One region of the Virgibacillus salarius genome, then DNA from elsewhere that is predicted to be linked to it. Evidence: riboswitches for the same ligand, from Rfam matches in the RefSeq annotation. Region 1 holds a riboswitch; each other region holds the start of a gene.
What was found. Region 1 has a riboswitch for S-adenosylmethionine ahead of ABDZ84_RS06375 (YezD family protein). Riboswitches for the same ligand answer to the same signal wherever they lie in the genome.
Positions count from the first base shown of each region.

Region 2: another riboswitch for S-adenosylmethionine. It lies ahead of ABDZ84_RS15430 (methionine ABC transporter ATP-binding protein); the one in region 1 lies ahead of ABDZ84_RS06375 (YezD family protein).
Region 3: another riboswitch for S-adenosylmethionine. It lies ahead of ABDZ84_RS17735 (methionine biosynthesis PLP-dependent protein); the one in region 1 lies ahead of ABDZ84_RS06375 (YezD family protein).
Region 4: another riboswitch for S-adenosylmethionine. It lies ahead of metK (methionine adenosyltransferase); the one in region 1 lies ahead of ABDZ84_RS06375 (YezD family protein).

Region 1 covers NZ_BAAACY010000043.1:26,850-33,048, forward strand. The annotation lists gene metE (5-methyltetrahydropteroyltriglutamate--homocysteine S-methyltransferase) at 1-1,988, opposite strand, end outside; gene ABDZ84_RS06370 (bifunctional homocysteine S-methyltransferase/methylenetetrahydrofolate reductase) at 2,018-3,868, opposite strand; gene ABDZ84_RS06375 (YezD family protein) at 4,095-4,256, opposite strand; SAM riboswitch class I at 4,351-4,467, opposite strand; gene ABDZ84_RS06380 (glycoside hydrolase family 13 protein) at 4,541-6,199, opposite strand, start outside.
Region 2 covers NZ_BAAACY010000121.1:10,205-16,403, forward strand. The annotation lists gene ABDZ84_RS15400 (acyl-CoA dehydrogenase family protein) at 1-761, shown strand, start outside; gene ABDZ84_RS15405 (hypothetical protein) at 1,146-1,280, opposite strand; gene ABDZ84_RS15410 (arsenate reductase family protein) at 1,926-2,282, shown strand; gene gcvH (glycine cleavage system protein GcvH) at 2,482-2,865, shown strand; gene ABDZ84_RS15420 (toprim domain-containing protein) at 3,093-3,449, shown strand; gene ABDZ84_RS15425 (thioredoxin family protein) at 3,508-3,831, shown strand; SAM riboswitch class I at 3,900-4,010, shown strand; gene ABDZ84_RS15430 (methionine ABC transporter ATP-binding protein) at 4,115-5,146, shown strand; gene ABDZ84_RS15435 (methionine ABC transporter permease) at 5,136-5,804, shown strand; gene ABDZ84_RS15440 (MetQ/NlpA family ABC transporter substrate-binding protein) at 5,844-6,199, shown strand, end outside.
Region 3 covers NZ_BAAACY010000145.1:36,158-42,356, reverse strand. The annotation lists gene ABDZ84_RS17750 (glutathione ABC transporter substrate-binding protein) at 1-185, opposite strand, end outside; gene ABDZ84_RS17745 (asparaginase) at 201-1,196, opposite strand; gene ABDZ84_RS17740 (ROK family transcriptional regulator) at 1,200-2,369, opposite strand; SAM riboswitch class I at 2,712-2,815, shown strand; gene ABDZ84_RS17735 (methionine biosynthesis PLP-dependent protein) at 2,891-4,006, shown strand; gene ABDZ84_RS17730 (anthranilate synthase component II) at 4,060-4,671, shown strand; gene pabB (aminodeoxychorismate synthase component I) at 4,637-6,199, shown strand, end outside.
Region 4 covers NZ_BAAACY010000078.1:84,333-90,531, forward strand. The annotation lists gene ABDZ84_RS10550 (ABC transporter substrate-binding protein) at 1-134, opposite strand, end outside; gene pckA (phosphoenolpyruvate carboxykinase (ATP)) at 554-2,140, opposite strand; SAM riboswitch class I at 2,409-2,519, shown strand; gene metK (methionine adenosyltransferase) at 2,817-4,013, shown strand; gene ABDZ84_RS10565 (gamma carbonic anhydrase) at 4,284-4,805, opposite strand; gene ABDZ84_RS10570 (tetraprenyl-beta-curcumene synthase family protein) at 4,886-5,968, shown strand; gene mnmM (tRNA 5-(aminomethyl)-2-thiouridylate-methyltransferase MnmM) at 6,162-6,199, opposite strand, start outside.

The DNA of each region.
Region 1 (6,199 bases):
TCTAATGCATCAATGGTTTCATAGATATCATGGAATTCTGAATAGCACATATGCGTATGAATTTGTGTGCTATCTTTCACAGCTGAAGTTGCTAAGCCGAAAGCATAAACTGCTGCTTCTAAATAATCTTCCCATTTCCTTTCATCTAACGGTAACCCTTCACGTAAGGCAGGCTCATCTACTTGAATAATTTGAATACCATTTTCTTCAAGTGCTTCAAGCTCTTTTCGCAGTGCCAGAGCTATCTGGTTTTGTATCGTAAAACGTGGAGCGTCATCATGGACAAAGGACCAATTTAAAATAGTGACAGGTCCAGTTAGCATTCCTTTCACTGGCTTTTCTGTTAACGATTGTGCATATACACTTTCCTTAACTGTCATTGCCTTATTAAAGGATACATCACCAAAAATCAAAGGTGGTTTTACACAACGGGAACCGTACGATTGCACCCAACCAAATGCTGTGACCTCAAAACCATTTAGTTTTTCACCAAAGTATTCAACCATGTCAGTTCGTTCAAACTCGCCATGAACTAGAACGTCAAGCTCAAGCTCCTCTTGAATAGTAATCCATTTATCGATGTTATCTTTTATAAATTGCTCGTATTTTTCATTAGATATTTCCCCTTTGCGCCACTTTGTTCTTGTTTTTCTTACTACTGGGGTTTGTGGTAAGCTCCCAATTGTCGTCGTTGGTAATAATGGAAGTTTTAATTCGTGTTGCTGCTTTTTAATCCTCTGATTGAACGGTAATGGCCGCTTTGCATCGGAAGTATCTAGGCTCTGAAGCTCTTTTCTAACTTGGTCATTTGTTCGCAATGCTGAACTATTAAAGCGCGCAAGCTGTTCTTGGTTCGTTTTTATTTTAGTGGCAATACTATGCTCTCCATCGTTGCAGCCCTTTGTAAGTGTAGTAATGTCTTCAAGCTTTTCGTCAGCAAAGGATAAGCCAGCTTTTATATCTGGATTTAAATCCACTTCTAGCTTTTTCGTTACCGGTACATGTAATAAGGAAGAGGAAGGCTGTAAAATAATATCTTGAATAGTCGTAATTGATTTTATTTCTTCAATAATAGAAAGCTTATCTGCTATGTTTTCTTGCCAAACGTTTCGACCATTAATAATACCAGCAGCTAATACTTTATCTTTAGGAAAACCAAACTGCTTAATTAGTTGTAAGCTATCACCATGAACAAAGTCAAGACCGATTGCTGCAACAGGGAATTCAATAATAGATTCATAATTGATCACATGTTCAAAGTATGTCTGTAAAATGAGTTTTAGTTTTGGTGCTGCTTCGCAGAATTGCGTATAGACTTTTTTTGCTTTTTGAATCACTGCATCATCTAATTTGGTTCCAAAGATAGGCTCGTCTATCTGGACCCATGTAGCTCCTGCTGATTCTAATTCCTCCAATATTTGCAGATACAATGGAACAAACACATCCAGTAATTCATCGAATTCTTCCTCTTTATACCCCTTTGCTAAGCTTAAATATGTGATTGGGCCTAAGATTACAGGTTTACCGTCGATACCTAATTCTTCTTTTGCTTCCTTATAAAAAGCAAGTGGACGATTTTCTGTTAGTATAGGCTGTGCATGTTCCAATTCGGGAACAATATAATGATAGTTCGTATTAAACCACTTGGTGATTTCTGAAGCAACAGCATCTTTAGTTCCACGGGCAATAGCAAAATAGGTTTCTAAATCAACCTTTCCACCATTGTAAGAAAAACGTTCTGGAATAACACCGAACATTGCTGATGTGTCAAGCACATGATCATAGAAAGAGAAGTCACCAACTGGTATTAGATCAATGCCAAGCTCCTGTTGCTTTTTCAAATTTTTTAACCTGATTTTATCTGTTTCTTTAATTAATTGTTCTTTTGTAATTTCTTCCTTCCAAAAGCTTTCCAGCGCTCGTTTCCATTCTCTTTTTTCTCCAATTCTTGGGTAACCTAAGTTAGAGCTAATTGCAGTAAATGTCATTCTTTTTCCTCCTGTAATTTGTATTTTGGTTATATTCGTTTCATCATTGATGAATGGTTTATCTCTAAAGATTTATGGATATAGTTTACTAATTGTATACTGATGTCATAACGCATAAATGGGGTTACTAAATAGATGCCTTGGAAATGTGTTAGCGCAGTATCAAGCAATTCCTTTGCAATCTCAATTCCTTGCTTGATGGACTGTTGCTTATCTACTGCTACGTTTTTCATTCGTTGCCGAATAATTTCTGGCATTTTAATTCCTGGTACTTCATTGTGCAGGAATTCTGCATTTTTGGTTGATGTCAATGGCATAATGCCTACATATATTGGCTTATCTATATGCTGTGTTTCTTCGGCAAGCTCGATAATTTTTTCTTTACTGTATATTGGTTGTGTTAGAAAGTAATCAGCACCTCGATCTATTTTTCTTTCCATTCTCTTAACAGCTTTATCTAGTCTTGCAACATTGGGATTAAAGGCCGCACCAACTTGAAACTTAGTAGGTTGTCTAAGTGATTTACCAGAGAATGACAAACCTTGATTAAATTGTTTTATGAGTTTAATTAAGTCAAGTGATGTTAGGTCGAAAACCGATGTTGCCCCAGGGAAATCTCCTATTTTAGTAGGGTCTCCAGTAATGGCTAGGATTTCATTGATCTCAAGTGCATGTAATCCCATTAGATGTGATTGCAATCCGATTAAATTGCGATCTCTACAAGTTAAATGCACGAGTGGTTTGATACCAATTTCCTGTTTGATTTTTGCAGCGATTGCTATATTGCTGATTCTAGGTGTTGCCAATGAATTGTCAGCAAGTGTAATTGCATCAATACCTGCTTTATCTAAAGCTCTAATCCCTTCCAAATACTCCTCCGTATCTAAGTGTTTCGGTGCGTCGAATTCAACGATAATAGAATGTCTTTGCTTTACCATATCTATTAAGCGGGGCTCTTTATCTATTGGACTATTACGAATTTCAATCGGTTCTGCTTTAGGAATTACTTCTTTTTCCTGTAACGGCTCTAAATCTTTAACGCCCTCTGCAATTGCTTGAATATGGGCGGGAGTTGTTCCACAACATCCTCCAAGAAGCCTTACCCCTTCATTACGAAAATCTTTGGCACAGCTTTTAAAATAATCTGGCTCATTTTCATAGATAAGTTTTCCGTCACGATATGCAGGAAGACTAGCATTTGGATAAGCTGCAAGAAATGACCTTTCTAGTAAAGGGACCTCCTTTAAAGAATCAAGCATATGAAATGGACCTAAGCGGCAATTAATTCCGACAATATCTGCTCCTGTGTTTTGTAACCGTTGTAATGCCTCTGGTAAAGGGATGCCGTTTTGTAGTATACCTGCCTCATGCATGGATACATTCGCTATAATTGGTAGCGCTGTCTCTTCTCTAGCTATTTCAAGTACAGTTGTCAACTCTTCTAGATCGTAGTAGGTTTCTAAGATTAGACCGTCTACCCCCTCCAATAGTAAACAATATAACTGTTCTCTAAAGCTTCTCTTAATTTCATCATTCGTGGCTTGAAGTGTTTGTGTACCATGTATACCACCAATCGTTCCAAGCACAAATACATCCTCACTAGCCGTTTGCTTTGCTATTTTTATAGCGGCTGTATTGATTTTTTTTACTTGATCCTCTAATCCATATCTGGCGAGCTTAATATAATTGGCACCATACGTATTTGTTTGAATTAAATCAGCACCAGCATGAATATATGCTTGGTGAATTTGTGCAATTTGTTCTTCTAATGTAAGATTTAATTCTTCAAAGCAGTGATCCACTCCATAGGAATAAAGTAAAGACCCCATTGCACCATCACCAATAAGGATTCTTCTATCTAATTCAGTTAATAAATCCATCTCTCATCACACTCCTTTCCAATTTTTATTTAAAAAAAGACACCCTACTAATACGAAGAATATATTCTTCTTCAAGTGGGTGCCTTTAGTCGTCTAATCAGCATAAGCGAAAGTTATTTAAGTAGCTTTACTTCGACTTTGCAAATATGGCCATTGGTGTTCCAATAAGCGCAACATACGAACAAAGTGGAGTAATAATGAAAGAAGTGAAAGAATTATTTTCCTATCACTTTCTCTTTACTTTTGGTTTTAATGGATAGCGTTTTTTCTCCGTTGTGTCAATTTGTGTAACCTCTCCTTCATGAACCGTAATTACTAATGATCCAAACTCGACCCTTTGAATTGCTGAAATAATATCGTTTATTTTCGTATCATCGATCTGTGCCATCTGATCCCTCCTTTTAAATCACCAAAATAGTTAGAGAAAAAAATAAAAACCTCTTTTCAGATTGAAAGAGGTTTGATTGGCTTATACATTACAGTTCCCATCTTTCAAACAACTTTCGTTTGCTGGATTTAGCACCGTATTACTCTTTTTGAATGAGTATGGTTGCCGCAGGATCAATGGACCAGTTTCCTCCCCTGACTCTCGATAGGTAAATTATGAAGTTTTGATTGTACTCATTATCTTAGAAAGTAAATAGACTGTCAAGAGAAAATTTTAAAAAATTATTACATTTCAAAAATACGATAGCTAAGTGGCTGTATTATTAATGGATCGGTTTTAGAATCCAATGCTTTCCTGATCATTCCTTGTTTTGATAGGAACCATTCACTAATAGATTTAGTCTCGTCCATGATAGAATGGATGCTAAGCTTTGTTTTCATTTTTCCTGCGTGTAAAATAAAAACTAGGCGCCTATTTATATTCCTTTTTTCATAGCAAATAAGATTTGCTTCATTATCATCATAAATAAATCTGAAATTACCATAATTGCCAAAAAGGGGATCTGTTTTTCGCAATGTGATGAGTGTTTGAATGAATTGAAATAGTTCAAGATTTTGCCTGTTGGTGTTCCATTCCATACATGAGCGACATCCAGGATCTTCACCACCTTGCATGCCAATTTCATCACCGTAATAAATGCAGGGTGTTCCCGCAAATGATAGTTGAAATAAATACATTAATTTTACTTTTTCTACATTACCATTTGCTAATGTTAACACGCGAGGCGTGTCATGACTATCCAAGAGATTAAAGGCTACTTCATTAATATTTCGTGGGTACATATGCAGTAATGTTGAAATTGACGCTGTAAAGTCAGATGCTTTTATTTCATTTTTGCTAAAAAAATCAATGACACTGTTTGTAAATGGATAATTCATAACTGCATCAAATTGGTCTCCATGTAGCCAAGGCATTGAATCATGCCAAATCTCACCTAAAATATAGGCATCTGGTTTGGCCTCTTTAACTGTACGACGGAAGTCTCTCCAGAAAGAATGGTCAATTTCATTAGCAACGTCTAAGCGCCAGCCATCAATGTCGAATTCCTTAATCCAATAACGAGCCACTTGTAATAAATAATTTCGTACTGCAGCGTTTTCTGTATTTAATTTGGGCATTGTCGATACAAAAGCAAACGTATCGTAATTTGGTACTGGTTCCGTACGGATAGGAAAATCTTTTATATGAAACCAATCCGTATAACTTGATTGCTCCTGTTTTTCTAGTACATCCTGGAACGGAGGAAAGTAAAATCCACTATGATTAAAGACAGCATCGAGCATTATTTTTATTCCACGCTGATGACATTTTTTAACCAATTCACGAAACAGCTTCTTGTCTCCAAATTGTGGATCAATTTCCATGTAATCTATCGTATCGTACTTATGATTTGAGTGCGCTTTAAAAATCGGTGTCAAGTATATTCCATTAATTCCTAATGCTTCTAAATAGTCAAGGTGGTTAATTATTCCTTGGAAATCTCCTCCAAAAAAATTAGTGGGGCTAGGGCAGGTTGAATTCCAAGGTAAACTTCCCTTAGGATTTAATTTCTCATTATCATTTGCAAAACGTTCAGGGAATATCTGGTACCATATTGTTTTCTTAACCCAGTCAGGTGGGTTGAAAACATCTGTTTTGTTCAAGTATGGAAAACAAAAATAATGAGCTATGTCTTTAGGAAGATGTGTAAAAAATCCTCCCTCACTGTAAATATAGGATTCTTCATCGTCAGAACAAATGAAAGCATAACGCATTCTTCGGAATGTAGGTTTTACTTGTGTAAACCAAAAATCATGGAAATGAGTAGAGCCTGATTTTTCCATCGGTTTTATGGTTGTCTGCCATTGACCATCTATCCAATCATAAGGATCACCATGGATAAG
Region 2 (6,199 bases), on a different contig from region 1:
ATGATGGTAGAGAAGTGGCACGAGCTATTGCAGAGTATCAGATTGAATGTTCCATGAATAAATATACGTGTACGGAATTACTAGATTATGCGGCAGATGAAGCAGTTCAAATGCATGGTGGATATGGATTTATGCAAGAATATGAAGTGGAACGTATCTATCGTGACTCGCGAATAAATCGTATTTTTGAGGGAACTAACGAAATTAATCGTTTACTCGTTCCAGGCACGCTATTGAAAAAGGCGATGAAAGGCGAGCTACCACTTCTTCAAAAAGCACAGGCACTCCAAGAAGAGCTGATGATGCTTATGCCGGAAGAGGTAGGTACTGAAACACTTGAGCAAGAAAAGCATCTACTGAAAAATGCGAAGAAAATTGTCTTACTTGGTGCAGGGCTTGCAGCTCAAAAATATATGCAAAAAATAGAAAAAGAACAAGAAATATTAGTGAATTTAGCAGATATGGTAGCTGAGGTTTACAATATGGAAGCTGCTATTCTACGTACTGAAAAGGCAATTAAAAAAGATGGAGAAGCAAAGCATAAACAAAAGCTACTCTATACGCAAGTATTCGTACAAGAAGCATTTAATCGTATAGAAGCTGATGCAAAAGAAACATTAATTGCTGTAGAAGAAGGAGATACACTAAGAATGATGTTATCTTCATTACGGAAGCTAACTCGCCATACGCCTACAAATGTAATTGCCAAGAAACGAGAAATAGCAAAGCAAATTATTAAAGAAGAAAAATATGTGTTGTAATATATCATGCTGAGACAACAGCCCATTAAATGAACGAAACATCGACACTAAGACAAAAGAATGAAGAAACAATTAAAAACGAACGATGTGGTACCACCCCCCCTGAAGTTAGAGTGAAAAACTAATTTCAGGGGGGGTTTGTGGCTAAATATAGTGAAGAATATAAAGTGAAGGTTGTGAACTACTAAGGCTAGAGAATGCCTACTTAAAAAAGCTAAAAGCTTTTCGGGAGAATCCGAATGCCTTCTACGAAAAGCACAGGCAAAGGTGGCATTCGAACTCAAAGAAGAAGGATTCCGATTAAAAGATATTTTTCTTGTTGTGGGTATTCCTGAAGCTACCTATCACTATCATGTAAAAAACATGTAAGAAGGCACATATACTTCAGAAATCTTCCGGCATTATCTTCTTCAATCGTTGTACAAAACCTGATTCTCGAGCAACATTGCGAAGTTCAGAAATAGATAAAATATCGAGCACACGCTTTACAAACGAGTCAAAATGATATTGCTTAGCCATACGTAATCCCTCCAAATTATTCCATTTATAATGTCAGAATAACGAATAACTTTTTAGGTTTTAAAATATCCTGCTTAACTTGACGGCTATGTGCTATGCCCGCGGAAAGAGCGTATAGTTTCACGGTGCGGCGATGATATCTCTATTGATAACATGATTATTCGCATTTTGAGTAAAGAAGTTGTGTTTTGTCCTTGCCTCAGTGTTTCGTTTGGTTTGTATTAATTTGAAATTCCGCCTTCACCCACTTTATTTTGCATAAGTTAAAGAGTTCGATATCATCTCTAATTTAGTTATAACTTTATCGTAGATCCCTCATAAACAATCAGTTCATTTTTGTTTTTGGTTGGTGAATTACAATATGATGAAAGGGGCGATGTTCTAGTGTCTAATTGCAGAGAGGATGGCGGAGACGCCTGTGGGAATAGCATGAGCGAAAGATCTCGCAGGTAGTAAACATAAGATACGGAAAAAGTTGACTCTGGGACCATGGCAAGCCTTCGACAAGAACCAATTTTTTCAATGTTGACCAGAGACATGACTTTCGAATCAGACCATCACTTTTTATAGGTCAACATTTTAGTCGAATTTACATCCGCTATTTTGCTATAATAAATCTAAACTAGATTACAAAGGAGAGTCTACATGGCAGTCACCGTTTATTGGTATCCAAATTGTGATACATGCAAAAAAGCAAAGAAATGGTTGGATGATCATCAGGTTAAATATCAGTTAATTCATATTGTTGAATCTCCACCGAAAAAAGAAGAATTATTAGATCTGTTTGATAAAAGTGAGCTTCCTGCCAAAAAGTTTTTTAATACAAGCGGAAAAAAATATCGAGAACTAAATATCAAGGATAAAATAAAAGATGCATCTGATGAAGAGATGGCAACAATATTAGCCACCGATGGCATGCTAATTAAGCGTCCAATTGTCGCAGATGACTCAAAAGTAACAGTCGGTTTTAAAGAGGAGATGTTTGAAAATACGTGGCTTTAATTTCTCTTTGAACAGAGCATGTTTAGGATAGACTTACGTAAAATAACAGACATAAAGAAACGTCCAAAATAAGACATGTATTTATGGACTTTTGGAAAAAACCGTATGAACAAATAATATGAAAAGTTAAAAAGAAATACTGGATAATTGCGCGTATACCTTGTATAGTAAAAGTGAATTACATATTGGAGGGGATAGTTTGAGCGTACCTAAAGAATTATTATACTCAAAAGAACATGAATGGGTAAAAAAAGAAGATGGAAAAGTTCGTATTGGGATTACTGATTTTGCTCAGGATGAATTAGGAGATATTGTGTTCGTAGAGCTCCCTGAACCTGGTGATGAATTAGAAGTAAATGAACCATTTGGTAGTGTAGAATCAGTGAAAACAGTTTCTGAATTATATGCTCCAATTAGCGGTAAGGTTATTGAAGTGAATGAAGAGCTAGAGGATAGCCCTGAATTCGTAAATGAATCTCCTTACGAGAAAGCTTGGATGGTCGTGATTGAACCATCTGAAGAGACAGAGCTTGATGATTTATTATCTGCTGATGCATATGATGAGATCGTAAATCAAGACTAATTGCATATCAGAAAAATAAATGGCTGATAAACAACCTTTGGTTGGAATCAGCCATGTTTTTACAGCTATACTAATTGCTCAACATTACGAATTGGACGTATCACTAAATAACTACATTTCATCATATAATAAAGGAAAGTCACATTTCGAAAAGACAACTACTGATAACATAGTAGAAGTGAGCGATATTAAAACCTTCCGCTTGATTTACTGAGGAGTGCTATGTGATGATAACTGACGAATTAGAAAAAATTATTATCGTAGAAGGCTTAACAGATAAAAAGCAAATTAGAAAGGTTATTACTGACGATGTAACGATTATATGTACGAATGGAACATTAGGTGTTGAACGATTCGATCAAATGTTAGAGGATTACGCATTAGATGATAAAGACGTCTACATTTTAGTAGATGAGGATGAATCAGGCCAAAAACTGCGAAAGCAATTGGCAAGAGAACTACCACATGCAGAACACATCTATGTTAGTAGTGAATATCGAGAAGTAGCAACAACTCCTGAAAATATTTTAGCTCAAGTATTAGTGAGTAAACGAATCGCTGTTAATCCGATTTTCTTAATCTAAACAAGGTGTAAAAGTAATGGGTAGGACTTAGCAAGCACTATGAATGAGTTTAAATAAGGTGATATGTTTGCAACAAATTACAGCCGAACTTTTGAAAAGAGACCACTACCTTCTTTATATATTTACTCCTTTTTGTGGTACGTGCAATTTAGCAAGGTCCATGCTAAAGAAAATTGAGTCTGTACATCAAGAAGACATTTTTTATGAGATGAATGCATCCTTGTATCCAGAATTTATGCAGGATAATCAAATAGAAAGTGTACCGTGTCTTGTTGTTAAGAAGGATAATCGAATTGTAGAAAAAGTGTACGCATTTCATTCCATACCTAATATTTATCGATATTTATTAGATTATAAGCCGGAAATGTTTAAGAATAGTTAGCTGAAAATCGTTGACATTGTTTATACAGCATGCTAATATATCTTTTATCGTAATTAAATAGTTGAAAACTCTTATCTTGAGCGGTGGAGGGACTGGCCCTATGAAACCGCGGCAACCTTCAAGCTATCATGCTTGAAAGGTGCTAATTCCTGCAAAGCCTAGGCTTTGATAGATGAGGGGACGAAAAGGCAAACAAACGTCTTTCTGTTCTCTTACAGAAAGGCGTTTTTAATTGTATTTAAGGACATAATACAAATGTATGTAAATAAAAGGAGGATTACGTGTGATATCGATACAGGGTTTGAGTAAGGTCTTTACTTCAAACAAAAGCAATACAGCAGCTGTAGATAATTTGACCCTTTCGATTGATCAAGGAGACATCTTTGGTGTTATTGGTTATAGCGGAGCGGGTAAAAGTACGTTCGTTCGATTATTAAATCGCCTTGAAGAACCAACCAGTGGTCGAATTACAATGAATAACAAGGAAATTACGACATTAAATAAACGAGAACTTCGATTAGTAAGGCAAGATATTGGGATGGTATTCCAGCATTTTAATTTGCTCTGGTCGCGAACTGTTGCCGATAATATTGCTTTTCCTTTGGAAATAGCTGGGATTCCTAAAGCGGAAAGGGATAATCGTGTAAAAACATTGATTGAGCTAGTTGGGTTAACGGGAAAAGAAACATCCTACCCCGCCCAGCTAAGTGGTGGTCAGAAGCAGCGAGTCGGTATTGCACGTGCCTTGGCAAATAAGCCAAAGGTTTTATTATGTGATGAAGCAACTTCGGCACTTGACCCAGAAACGACGAACGCAATATTAGATTTACTTGTTAATATTAATAAAAATTTAGGGTTAACTATTATTCTTATTACACATGAAATGCAAGTGATTCGAAAAATATGTAATCAAGTTGCTGTTATGGAAAATGGAAAGATTGTAGAACAAGGGAATGTACTCGATGTGTTTCTACATCCAAAGCAAACTGTTACTAAAAAGTTCGTCAAACAAATTATGGGGTCTGACGAGGAAGATAGTGATATATCACATGTTATGAACCGTTATCAAAATGGAAAGCTAATCAGACTTCATTTTGTTGGAGAAACAACGAACGACGCATTAATTAGTCAAATTATAAAAAAATATGGTGTGGACATTAGCATTTTACAAGGGAAAATAACGCAAACACAGGCTGGTGCCTATGGAACCTTATTTATTCAAATGGACGGTAATGAAAAAGATATGAACAAAGCTATTTCGTTTGTTCGTGAAGAAACCTCCGTAGAATTGGAGGTTATCCACGATGCTAACTAATTTATTACCAAATATTAAAGTAGAAGATTTTATAGAAGCAACTTATGAGACTTTTTATATGACGATCATTGCTTTAGTTGGAACGTTTATTATTGGGTTATTGTTAGGATTGCTTCTATTCCTTACTCAAAAAGGTGGAATTTGGCAGAATAAGTTATTAAATCTTGTTATAGCGACGGTAGTAAATGTATTTCGAGCTATTCCCTTTATTATATTGATTTTGTTGCTTTTCCCGTTTACTAACTTTTTAATTGGAACTATCCGTGGTCCAAACGCGGCGTTACCAGCATTAATTATTGGCGCAGCTCCATTTTATGGAAGGCTTGTAGAAATAGCACTGAGAGAGGTTGACAAAGGTGTCGTTGAGGCTGCAAAGGCAATGGGAGCAAAGACCAGTACGATTATTTTTAAAGTATTGTTACCTGAATCAATGCCAGCATTGATCTCGGGTATTACGGTAACAGCTATTGCATTAATTGGTTATACAGCGATGGCAGGTGCAATTGGTGCAGGTGGATTAGGCAGCTACGCCTACTACTCTGGCTTTCAACGTAGGGACTTTGATGTTGTACTTATATGTTCCATCATTATTGTATGCATTGTTTTTCTATTTCAATTTATTGGCGATTATGTATCAAGAAAGTTAGACAAAAGATAAGAACGATATAAAATGAACAAGTTAAGAGGAGCGAATAAAATGAAAAAATTGTGGTTATCCGTGTTAATCATTATAAGTTTAGGATTTGTGTTAGCTGCATGCGGCGGAGATGATGAAGCTTCCTCCGATGCAAATACGATTAAAGTAGGCGCTTCTAGCACACCTCACGCTGAAATTCTTGAAGAGGCTAAGCCATTATTAAAAGAAGAAGGCATTACATTGGAAATAACTGAATATGAGGATTACGTATTACCGAATGATGACTTAGCTAATGGAGAAATAGACGCTAATTATTTTCAACATATTCCGTATTTAGAGCAAACAATAAGTGATACTGGATATAAGTTGGATTATATCGATGGAATTCATATTGAACCCATTGGTGTTTATTCCAA
Region 3 (6,199 bases), on a different contig from region 1:
GAAACGGTATCTCCAGCATTTTGCGGATCCAATGTAACAAAATTTTGATCAATTGCAATGGTTAATTCCTTATCGCCTTCACCTTTATTTCCTTGATCATTATCACTATTTGCATCTGAAGAACACGCTGATACAACTACTATTATTCCTAGTAATATCATTAGACGTATCCATTTATTTGTCATTGATTGCTCCCCCTCTTATAATCGAATTTTTGTTTCTCCAACCACTTTCCCATTATCATTGAAGATTTCGTTTGATCGAATATTAAGCAAACGATCAATCGTTTCTTTATTATGATAATTTAACTTTTGTAGTAGCTTAGCTACTAATAGTGGCCAAATTAATTCAGAACCAGTTAACACCTTTAAGGAAATGCTTATTTTTTCTCTCTTTAACGCCAAGCAATAGACTCCTTGAGCTCCTCCTTTTGCAATAATATTTTCATCCTCAAGCAGAGCTGTACAAATAAAGTTATGTGAAGCGACAATTCTAGGGTGTTTGTTCATAACTTCTCCTATTCTTTTTACAGCCGTTGCAACCCGACTATCATGTATCATCGAAGGCTGAATGAACTTTAAGAATGAAATAGCCATGTTTTTTAGCGGAACGCTATGAACAGGAACTCCACAACCATCAATTGCGGTTTTTATTTCTTTCTTCGGGGTTTCCGACAAATCTGCTACATAGTTTAAAACTTCTTGTTGAAGCGGATGACCCAACCATTCATAGTTTGATAGATCATAGTTTTTCTCTCTGGAATAAGCAAGAAACCCCAAATGCTTACCAGAACAATTATGCAAAAGTTTACGTTTAGGTAAATGTTCCCGGATATAGGAAATCTTTGGTTGTTCATTTAAGGGATAGCTCTGTTGGCAGACCAGCATGTCTTCTGACAATTGCAGTTTATTCATTAAACGTTCTAAAGCCTCTTGATGATAGGATTCACCTCTTTGAGATGCCGTAAATAAAGCTGCTTCTTCTGTTGTTAAATCATACTTTTCCATAATATCTGTGGTGAATAAGGGAATTGCTTGTAATGGTTTCATCGCTGACCGATAAAAAACGGACTGCTTTACATCACCGTATTCATAAAGTATTTCCTTCTTTTCATTTAAAACACAAATCAATCCCTGATAAACATTTTCTAATGTTCCTCCTCTATATTCTTCAGCAATAATAGGTGTTGATATCATAGGTTAAACCCCACTCTTTTCATGAATATTTTTTATAAAATGCTGTAGTACAATCATGGCAGCTCCTATCACAACGCCATCTTCTCCCGTTTTTGTAGTGCGTAATTGAAATGTCTTCATGACAGGTGCCCACATCTGATTCTCACACTTTTCAATAATTTGATCTTTAATTTGCGGAAACCTTTCAATTAAACTACCAGCAAGAACGACGGAATCTGGATTGTATACGCAAACAACATTATTAATCGTAATTGCTGCATAGGTAATTGCTTTATCAACTATATTTCTTGCCCACTTTTCTCCATTTTCATATTCAATGATTAAGGCCTGAATATTTTCAATCTCTTTTGTTTTAGATGCTTCATCTAACAAAAACTTTTCAGCAATATACGTTTGGAGACAGCCAAAATTCCCACATGGACAATAAATTCCATAAGGATCAACGATAGTATGTCCGATTTCTCCTGAGAAGTTTCCTTCACCTCGATAGATTTCTCCTTTCTTTATTAACGCAGAACCTACCCCACTACCAAAACCAATCATTGCCATATACGCTTTTTTTGGTTCAGGATCACTAATATACTCAGCAAGCGCTTTCAATTTTAATTCATTGTCCACGAATACGGTAAAGCCTACTTTCTCTTCAACCATCTCTTGTAAAGGGATATTTTTCCAATCAAATTGCGCAGATAATTTCACCTCACCTTTGTCATTCTCAATAAGTCCTGGTAAGCCAATACAAACTCCAGCAATTTGATCCGATGTAAGATTTTCGTCGTCAATCATTTGTAATATATGGTCTGCTATAAATTGAACTGTTGCCACTGGATCTATTGATTGATAGTCAAAGTACTTCAGAATGGTTAACTTTCCTATAAAATTCATTAAACCGATCCGAATAACTTTCTGGTCAATTTCAACACCAATTGAGAATACAGAATGTTCATTTGGAATAAAATAAGTGGCCTTCCTGCCAATTCCTTCGCTAGACATATTCATCTCTCTTATTAGCTTATTTTCTTGTAATGATGCAACAATTCGAGAAGCAGAAGTAGGACTCATCGACGTTTGTTTGGCAATTTCGGCACGTGAGATCGGACCTTGATTAAGAATTATTTCTAAGACTAAACTTCTATTTTCTTTTTTTAAAAAATCTTGATTCTTAATTTTCATTTGATCACCTATTAACATCATGTAATTAATAACCAGAATTAAATGGCTTTTTCCATTGATTTTTTACTATTTATTATATTTTTCCAGTATTTAACCAAATAGTTTCTCCTGTGAAGTTATTAATAGTATAGATTAGCGAGAAAAATTAGTCAACTAATTTTTAGAATGTTTTAACTAATTTATTTCTTGCGATATTTCGTATCTGCTTTTATTTTCCACTTATCTTCAGATGAAACCATGTTATCTAAATGCTGTAAACTGTACATTGGAGTAAATCCCTAAGTTTCCCTTGACAAATAGCAAAAACAACTGTAATCTATTTTAAAAATTACATAAACTATTTTCTTATCCAGAGAGGTGGAGGGACTGGCCCTTTGAAGCCTCGGCAACAGACTTATAAAGAGAACTGTGCCAATTCCAGATGCTCGAAAGCATGCAGATAGGAAGAGTAACCGAATGATGTAAGCCTCTTCTTATTTAATTAGAAGAGGCTTTTTTCATCGAATGAAGGGATGGATATTATGTCACGAAGAAGCATTGAAACAGAATTAGTACAATTAGGAAATAAGAGTGATAAAGCTACTGGAGCAGTTAGCGCACCTATTTATTTGTCAACTGCCTACCAGCACCACGGACTGGGACAATCATCAGGCTATGATTACTCAAGAACGAAAAATCCTACAAGAACCTTACTAGAGGAAGGAATCGCTAAATTGGAATCCGCTGACAGTGGGTATGCTTGCAGTTCTGGAATGGCAGCCATTCAATTAGTATTCTCTCTTTTTAATGCTGGGGATGAACTCATTGTAACGAGTGATGTATACGGAGGAACGTACCGATTATTAGAGCATTACGCCGCTGCATATCAAATTCAGACAACATATACAGATTTCAAGAATGACGGAGAAACGCGGCGACTGATATCCTCGAAAACAAGAGCAATCTTTATTGAAACACCTACAAATCCCCTAATGCAAGAGATAGATATTGTAAAAGTTGCGGAATTAGCGCACCAATATAATGTACTATTAATTGTTGACAATACTTTTCTGACCCCGCTACTTCAACGGCCAATTGAGTCAGGGGCTGATATCGTCATTCATAGTGGCACGAAATACATTGGTGGTCATAACGATGTACTCGCTGGATTAGTAGTGGCAAAAGGTAAATCCTTGTCTGAAAAATTAGCCAATTACCACAATGCTTCAGGTGCTGTGCTATCACCTTTTGACTCTTGGCTATTAATTCGAGGATTAAAAACACTAGCGCTTCGGGTGGAAAAACATGAAGCCAATGCAAAGCTTATCGTATCCTTTTTGCAAGAGCATCCAATGGTTGATAATGTTCTATATCCAGGAAGAGGTGGTATGTTATCTTTTCGCTTACGAAAAAGTAAATGGATAGATCCTTTCCTTCAAAGTTTGAAGCTTATCATTTTTGCTGAAAGTTTAGGAGGGGTGGAAAGTTTTATTACTTATCCAGCAACACAAACTCACGCTGACATACCTAGAGATGAAAGAATAAAGCGTGGTGTTGACGACCAACTGCTACGGTTTTCAGTTGGAATTGAACAACCAAATGAATTAATAGAGGATTTAAAACAAGCATTAATTGAAGTGGATACATATGCTTATTAACCTACATTTGCTATAATAACGCATGAAGTGTTTATAAGAGAGTAGGTAACTACATGATATTAGTCATCGATAATTATGATTCATTCACATTTAATCTTGTACAATATATGAAGCAGCTAAACCAGCAAGTATATGTCGCTCGCAATGATGAAATCTCAATAGCAGACATTAAACGATTAAACCCATCTAGCATATTGCTCTCTCCTGGACCTGGAAACCCGGCTTCTGCAGGTATATGTCTAGAGATTGTAAGAAAACTGTATACGCTATATCCAATAATTGGAATTTGTTTAGGGCATCAAACGATTGCTCAAGCCTTTGGTGCTAGTATTGTAAAAGCCAAACAACCAATGCATGGTAAGGTTTCAATGATTACCCATGATCATAAAGGTATATTCAAAAAGCTTAAAAATCCGTTAGCTGTCACAAGGTATCATTCACTTATTGTTCAGGAGGCTACCCTACCTTCTTGCTTTGAAATAAGCGCAAAATCAGTTACAGGTGAGATTATGGCAATTCGCCATAAAACTTATCCAATAGAAGGAATTCAAGCTCATCCTGAAGCAATACTATCCGAACAAGGGCTACAGTTATTAGAGAACTTTTTCACACGAAAGGTTGGACAAATAGATGCATTCGCCAAAAAAACCACTCCTATTCTTTGACTTTGCCAATCATTTAGGTAATAAACAGCCCATGACCTTTAAAGATCCCATTACTATTATAACCACTACAAAGTTAGAAGAAGTAATACCTTGTATGCAATCTATTCAACAGTATATCGAAGCTGGTTACTATGCAGCTGGATACCTTGCATATGAAGCAGCGCCTGCCTTTGATCCGGCTCAGCAAGTAAACAACTGTAGTACCTTGCCACTATTGTGGTTCGGTATTTTCGCTCAGCCATCAGATGAAATAATGGCTGATACTAAAGCCTTTCATTTAACAGAGTGGAAACCTACAACTTCCCTTGAAGATTATCAACAAAATTTGAAAATGATAAAGCAACATATCGAGAACGGAGACACCTATCAGGTTAATTACACAGTCCGGCTACAGAGCCAATTTAACGGTGATACTCGAAGTTATTTTCAACAATTGGCACAAGCGCAATCAGCTAATTATGCAGCCTATCTGGACATTGGAGACCATTCAATTCTGTCTGCATCCCCTGAATTATTTTTCCATTTAAGGGATGGCAAGATAACGACAAAACCAATGAAAGGTACCGTTAAACGAGGCAATTCACAGCAGGAGGATAAGCAACTTGCAGATTGGCTTTACCATTCTGATAAAAACAGAGCAGAGAATGTAATGATCGTAGATTTATTACGAAATGATTTAGGGTTAATTGCAAAACCTGGTACTGTTAAGGTTCCGAAGCTTTTTGCAATTGAACGTTATCCAACCGTTTTTCAGATGACATCTACTGTAGAAGCTGAAGTTGATAGTGATATTACTACCATTTTTAGAGCATTATTCCCTTGCGGCTCGATTACTGGAGCACCTAAGATTAACACGATGAAAATAATTAATCAGCTAGAAGATTCGGCAAGAGAGGTATACTGTGGAACAGTAGGTTATATTACCCCGGAAAAAGAGGCAATTTTTAATGTACCGATACGTACTGTCCTAGTAAATAATACAACCGGTAATGCACTATACGGGGTAGGCGGTGGTATTACTTGGGATTCGACTGATGATGAAGAATATACCGAGATTTTAACGAAAGCATTATTTCTTAGTAAGGCTCAATCATCAGTGGAACTTTTAGAAACTATTTCCCTTATAGATAGTGAATATTATCTAATCGATTACCATATGAACAGATTAGAAAAATCTGCAGCATACTTTTCAATACCACTTCATCGGGACAAGCTTTATAAACTACTGGTAGAAACCGCCAATCAACATAGTATCGGTTCCTTTAGAGTACGATTGGTTATTTCTAACCTAGGAGATATAACCATATCTGCTGAGAAGGATGTAACGACGTTGCCTGCTTCTCCTGCTAAGGTGGAGCTTGCGAAATACCCAATTAACAAGAAGGATGTCTTTTATTATCATAAGACAACCCATCGATCCATATATCAGGTTTTCCTTAATGAATTCCCTGAAGCTTTTGATGTGCTTTTGTGGAATGAACAGCGCGAGTTAACTGAATTTACAATCGGAAATTTAGTTGTTGAAATA
Region 4 (6,199 bases), on a different contig from region 1:
ACGTATTGTGGGGCGTAAAATAAAGAACGAGTTACTTCTGCTATTTTGATCGACGTGTTTTCCTTCGAATTACAAGCAGTAAGAGTTATAATTAACCCGCAAGAGATCAGGATAAAAACCATTATTTTTTTCATTCTATTCGACCCCTTCAAATATTTATATGTCAACACAGTTTATGAACAGCTTAGAAAATGTGTGAATGCCTAGAAAAAAATAAGTCAAATGAATAGATGATCGAATAGTACGAAAATATTTATGGAACAGAAACGCAAGCTCCCGAATAGAAACGTAGCACTTGGAGCAAGTCAATGGAGATAAAGGAAGCACGGTAGCTTGCAAGCCAATGATGACTTAGATTAGGACGATTCGTGAAGTCGCCTCGTTTCTGGGCACTAGAGCTGGACGCAGCTCAATACGCTTTATAATTTACTAGACTAAAAAAAGCCGATCTCTTTATAAGAGATCGGCAACCAGCTGTTATAGCTGAACAGTAAATTATACAACTTTTTTCACTCATTTATAATAAATCCTTTTGGGATGAGGAAACGATAAATTATCCTTTATAAATTGGCCCAGCCTGCATAATATCAGCGCTTGCTTCCGTGAATTTTTGGAAATTCTGATGAAACTTCATGGCAAGTGATTTTGCTTCCGTTTGATAAGCGTTTTTGTCTTCCCATGTGTTTTCGGGAACTAAGACGTCATCGGGAACACCTGGAACTTGGATAGGGATTTCCAATCCAAAAATATTATCTCTTATTGTCTCTACACTATTGAGTTCACCTTCTAATGCAGCATGAATCATTGCACGTGTATAAGACAGCTTCATGCGTTTACCAATGCCGTAAGATCCCCCAGTCCATCCTGTGTTTACAAGAAACACGTTTGATTGATAAAAATCAATTTTTTCACCAAGCATTTTCGCATACTTTGCCGGAGCTAAAGGTAAAAATGGTGATCCAAAACATGCAGAGAACGTAGCCTGTGGTTCTGTCACTCCTCGCTCCGTACCTGCAAGCTTGCTTGTGTAGCCACTTAAGAAATGATACATTGCTTGCTCTTTTGATAATTTACTTATTGGCGGCAATGTTCCCGAAGCATCTGCTGTAAGGAAGATAATTGTATTTGGATGCCCAGCAATACTTGGCACTGCGATATTATCAATGTTTTCAATTGGATAGGCTGCTCTTGTGTTTTCTGTTAAAGTTGTGTCATCATAATCAGGTAGCCTTGTTTGTTTATTAAGAATAACGTTTTCAAGGACAGAACCAAATCGTATTGCATTATAAATTTGCGGCTCTTTTTCTTGAGATAAATGAATACACTTTGCGTAACATCCGCCTTCAATATTAAATACTCCATTTGGACCCCAACCATGCTCATCATCACCAATTAATCTTCTGTAAGGATCAGCAGATAAGGTGGTTTTCCCCGTGCCGGATAAACCAAAGAATAAAGCCACGTCTCCCTCTTTGCCAACATTAGCAGAACAGTGCATAGATAATACATCTTGTTGAGGTAGTAAGAAATTCATCACTGAAAAGATAGACTTTTTAATTTCACCTGCATATTCGGTACCACCTATTAGAATGATTCGTTTTTTAAAAGAAACAAGAATAAACGCTTCTGAGTTCGTACCATCTACTTCAGGATCTGCTTTAAAAGTAGGGGCTGATATTACTGTGAATTCAGCTTGATGTGATAGTAACTCATCAGCAGTTGGAGTTATAAATAACTGCCGTGCAAATAGATTGTGCCAGGCATATTCGTTAATAACTTGTATTGGTAAGCGATACGCGTGGTCTGCACCAGCAAATCCGTTAAATTGGAATAGCTCTTCTTTATTTTTTAAATAGGAAATAACCTTTTCATACAATCGATCAAATACAGATTCATCAATGGATTGATTTACTGTTCCCCAATCCACCTGCTGTTCACTTACTTCATCTGTAACAATAAATTTATCTTTTGGGGAGCGACCGGTATAAGATCCTGTTGTTGCTTGAACTGCACCTGTTGCGGTTAACATGCCTTCTTCTCTTGCTAAAATTCTTTCAACAAGCTGAGGTACGGATAAATTTGTTTGTAGCTGTTTATGCGTGTATAATTCTTTTACGAAAGACTTTTCTACCGTTTTCATGTTAAATACCTGCCTTTATGTGAAATTGTATTCACGTTCTTTTGTTGAACGACCAAATAATCCTGAATATGTTTATTAGTATAACACATTTAAGTTAATAGTCCATACTAAATATAAAATAATTTTTATAAGATGTTGAATGTTTACAGCAAAAAATGTCGTTCAGAATCTTTCTTTCCTTTAGTATGAGTAAAAAACTTCTGAGAATACAGTTAAACTAGTTGACACATTAAGCTTCTTCCGATAAGCTAAGTTTCGAACGGATACTCTCTTATTCAGAGTTGGTGGAGGGACAGACCCAATGAAGCCCAGCAACCATCACTTTAGTGAAAAGGTGCTAACCTGATGCAAGGAGATTTTTTTCCTTGAACAATAAGAGCGAAAGGCCAGCAATCCTTTCCTCATGACAAGCGGGAAAGGCTTTTTTTATTAGTTATAAAAATTCTACACGTAGATGACTAACTTTAACCCGATTATAAACATATTAGTCAATTTCTAAGCTAAATTGTCATTCGCCTGCGTGTACGTGTGAACCAGGAGTGACAATAGAATATACGGTAGTAGGTAATCTTTCTGGTGCCTTTCTTATTTCAGTTTAACCTTAGTACTTATTACTGAATGAGCATATTTGATAAATAGAGTTCCGTAATCGATATTTGAAGGAGGATTTAGCAACATGGCTGCTAATCGTCGTTTGTTTACTTCTGAATCAGTAACAGAAGGACATCCAGATAAGATATCTGATCAAATTTCAGATGCTATTTTGGATGAGATATTAAAAACAGATCCAAATGCCCGAGTGGCATGTGAAACAACTGTTACAACTGGACTTGTTCTTGTAGCGGGTGAAATATCCACTACTACTTATGTAGATATACCTGCTATTGTTCGTAAAACTATAAAAGAAATCGGATATACTCGCGCAAAATTTGGGTTCGACGCGGAGACATGCGCAGTATTAACTGCCATTGATGAACAATCACCTGATATTGCTGGTGGAGTTGACACAGCATTGGAAGCAAGACAAGGAAAAATGAGCGATCAAGAGATTGCTGCAATAGGTGCTGGTGATCAGGGTTTAATGTTTGGTTTTGCTTGTGATGAAACAGACGAATTGATGCCACTTCCAATCTCATTGGCACATAAGTTGGCAAAGCGTCTCGCTGACGTTCGGAAGGATAAGACATTAGAATACTTACGACCGGACGGTAAAACACAGGTAACCGTTGAGTATGATGAAAATGATCAACCTGTTAAAATTGATACCATCGTAATTTCTACACAGCATCATCAGGATATAGCTACAGAGCAAATAGAAAAAGATTTGATAGAGCATGTTATACGCCCTATAGTACCAAATGAGTTATTAGATGAGACGACTAAATATTTTATTAATCCAACTGGCCGTTTCGTTATTGGTGGACCTCAGGGGGATGCAGGTTTAACAGGTCGAAAGATTATTGTTGATACGTATGGAGGCTATGCTAGACACGGTGGCGGAGCGTTTAGTGGAAAAGACTCTACTAAAGTTGATCGGTCAGCTGCATACGCTGCCCGTTATGTCGCAAAGAACATAGTGGCTGCCAGGCTTGCCAAAAGCTGTGAAGTACAGCTAGCCTATGCCATTGGTGTAGCAGAACCTGTTTCTATTTCGATAAACACTTTTGGAACAGGTGTTGTAAATGAAGAGCAACTAGTAAAAGCTGTTCGAGAATTATTTGATTTACGACCAGCAGGTATTATTCGTATGTTAGACTTGCAAAAACCTATTTATAAAAATACTGCTGCTTACGGGCATTTTGGAAGAACAGACATTTTATTTCCATGGGAGAAGACAGACAAAGTTGAGCAATTGAAAGCACTTATTAAGTAGTAAAGTCTTGATCATCCTTTAGCTTCACAATGGTTATGATACGAAAAAAGGTAACCTAGCTGATTTAATCTTCTAGGCTGCCTTTTTTCATAGTCTAAATTACAATATTTTCCATAAGGATAAAGAAGGCGTGTTGAGCTGCGTCCAGCTCCAGCGCACAGAATCTAGGTGACTTCACGAATCGCCCTAATCTAAGTCATCATTGGCTTGCAAGCACACCGTGATTCCTTTATCTCCGTTGACTAGCTCCAATCGCTTTTGTTCTTGAAGTTACTTACCGGAATTTGTATATTTTTTGTAGTAGATTGCTTTATCTACATATGATTTTCGTACACGTTCCATCTCCGCGTAATCTTCTAGAGTTAAGTCTCGGATTACTTTTGCTGGTCTACCAAGAGCTAACGTATGTGGCGGAATCGTTTTTCTAGGTGGCACAAGGCTTCCGGCTCCGATAAATGCATTTTCACCTATTTCCGCACCATCAAGAATAATGGAACCCATACCAATTAAAGCTTTGTTTCTAATCATGGCGGAGTGCAGGGTCACTTGATGTCCGACTGTCACATCATCCTCGATAATTAAGGGAAGATTAGGGCTTTGATGAAGCATGGACAGATCTTGAATACTAATTCTTTTACCAATTTTCACAGGTGCAACATCTCCACGAACTACAGTTTTAAACCATATACTAGAATATTCATCAATTGTAACGTCACCGATGATGGTTGCATCCTCTGCAATAAATGCAGTTTCATGAATTTGTGGTTGTTTTTCTTTATATGAATGTATCATTTGAATCCTCCTGGATAATATGGTGATATAAACAGTATAACAAAATTATAGCGGGGACAATGTAGATTGGAGGCAGCAAGTTGAGCAATCATGTACCAAATAACCCAATAATTTTAATGGCAACCGTTTATCTGAAAATTTTTCCAGCTGTAAGTAAAGAGTTAGTTTATTGGCAAAAACGTGCTGCGGAAATTCCCGATCAAGAATTGAGAACTCAGGCTTTATCAAGTATTTCTTCCAAACGTTTTCATTGTCAAGGAGGAGCAGTTTATAGCATATTAGCACATCAAAACTGGCAGAAAGCTGTACGATTTATTGTTGCATATCAAACGATAAGTGACTATTTAGATAATCTTTGTGATCGTAGTAATTCTATGGATCCAGAAAATTTCCGATTGTTACATCATGCTATGATAGATGCACTATCTTGTAATGATAGTAAAACGGATTATTATAAGTATTTTGAAAGTAAAGATGACAAAGGGTATTTGAAAGAGTTAGTTAGAACTTGTAATGAAGCACTAGCATCACTAAATCACATTGATCTTTTCCAAGAGCATGCGCTTAAATTGGCAAAATTGTATATGGATTTACAGGTACACAAGCATGTGATCATGGAAGAACGTATACCACGATTAACAAAGTGGTCAGAGAATATGAATGCATATCCGTTAAGCTGGTATGAATTTTCAGCAGCAGCAGGATCTACGCTTGGAATATATTGTTTGGCCTGCTATGGGTTTGCTGGGAGACTTAGTTCAGACAGAGCAAGCCGATTAGTATCTGGATATTTTCCATATATTCAGTGCTTGCATATTTTACTTGATTATTATATCGACCAAGTGGAGGATAAAGAAGAGGAAGATTTGAACTTCTGTAATTATTACCCAGATCAAATCACGATGCAGGAACGATTTCGGCACTTTTTATTAGAAGCTCACGTTAATTCAACGATGCTACCAGATGCTCCATTTCATCAAATGGTACTGCAGGGTCTAGTTGGGTTGTATTTAGGAGATGAAAAGGTCAAGTTAATTGACGGCTCTCGTCAAATGAAGCGACAATTATTAAAAGCGAGTGGAGTAGCTTCGAAATTTTTTCACTGGAACACGAGAAGTTATTATTACTTAAAAAGATTAGTTACTAGTAGTCGACAGGATTGAGTAGCGGGAGATATTTTAAGGATGATATTCATAAAAAGGGAAAATGAAAATACGTATAGTAGCATAAAAGTGGAGGAGGTCCTCCACTTTACTGGTAGTCTAGGAAATTACAAAATTTGCCCATGTGGATAAATAGGCGCGTGTTGGGCCACGCTCAGAAACTAGGCGTACCTTGCATGGAGATAGACCATTATTATCTTTTTTGAATAGCGATTATAAAAGGCGGATTAT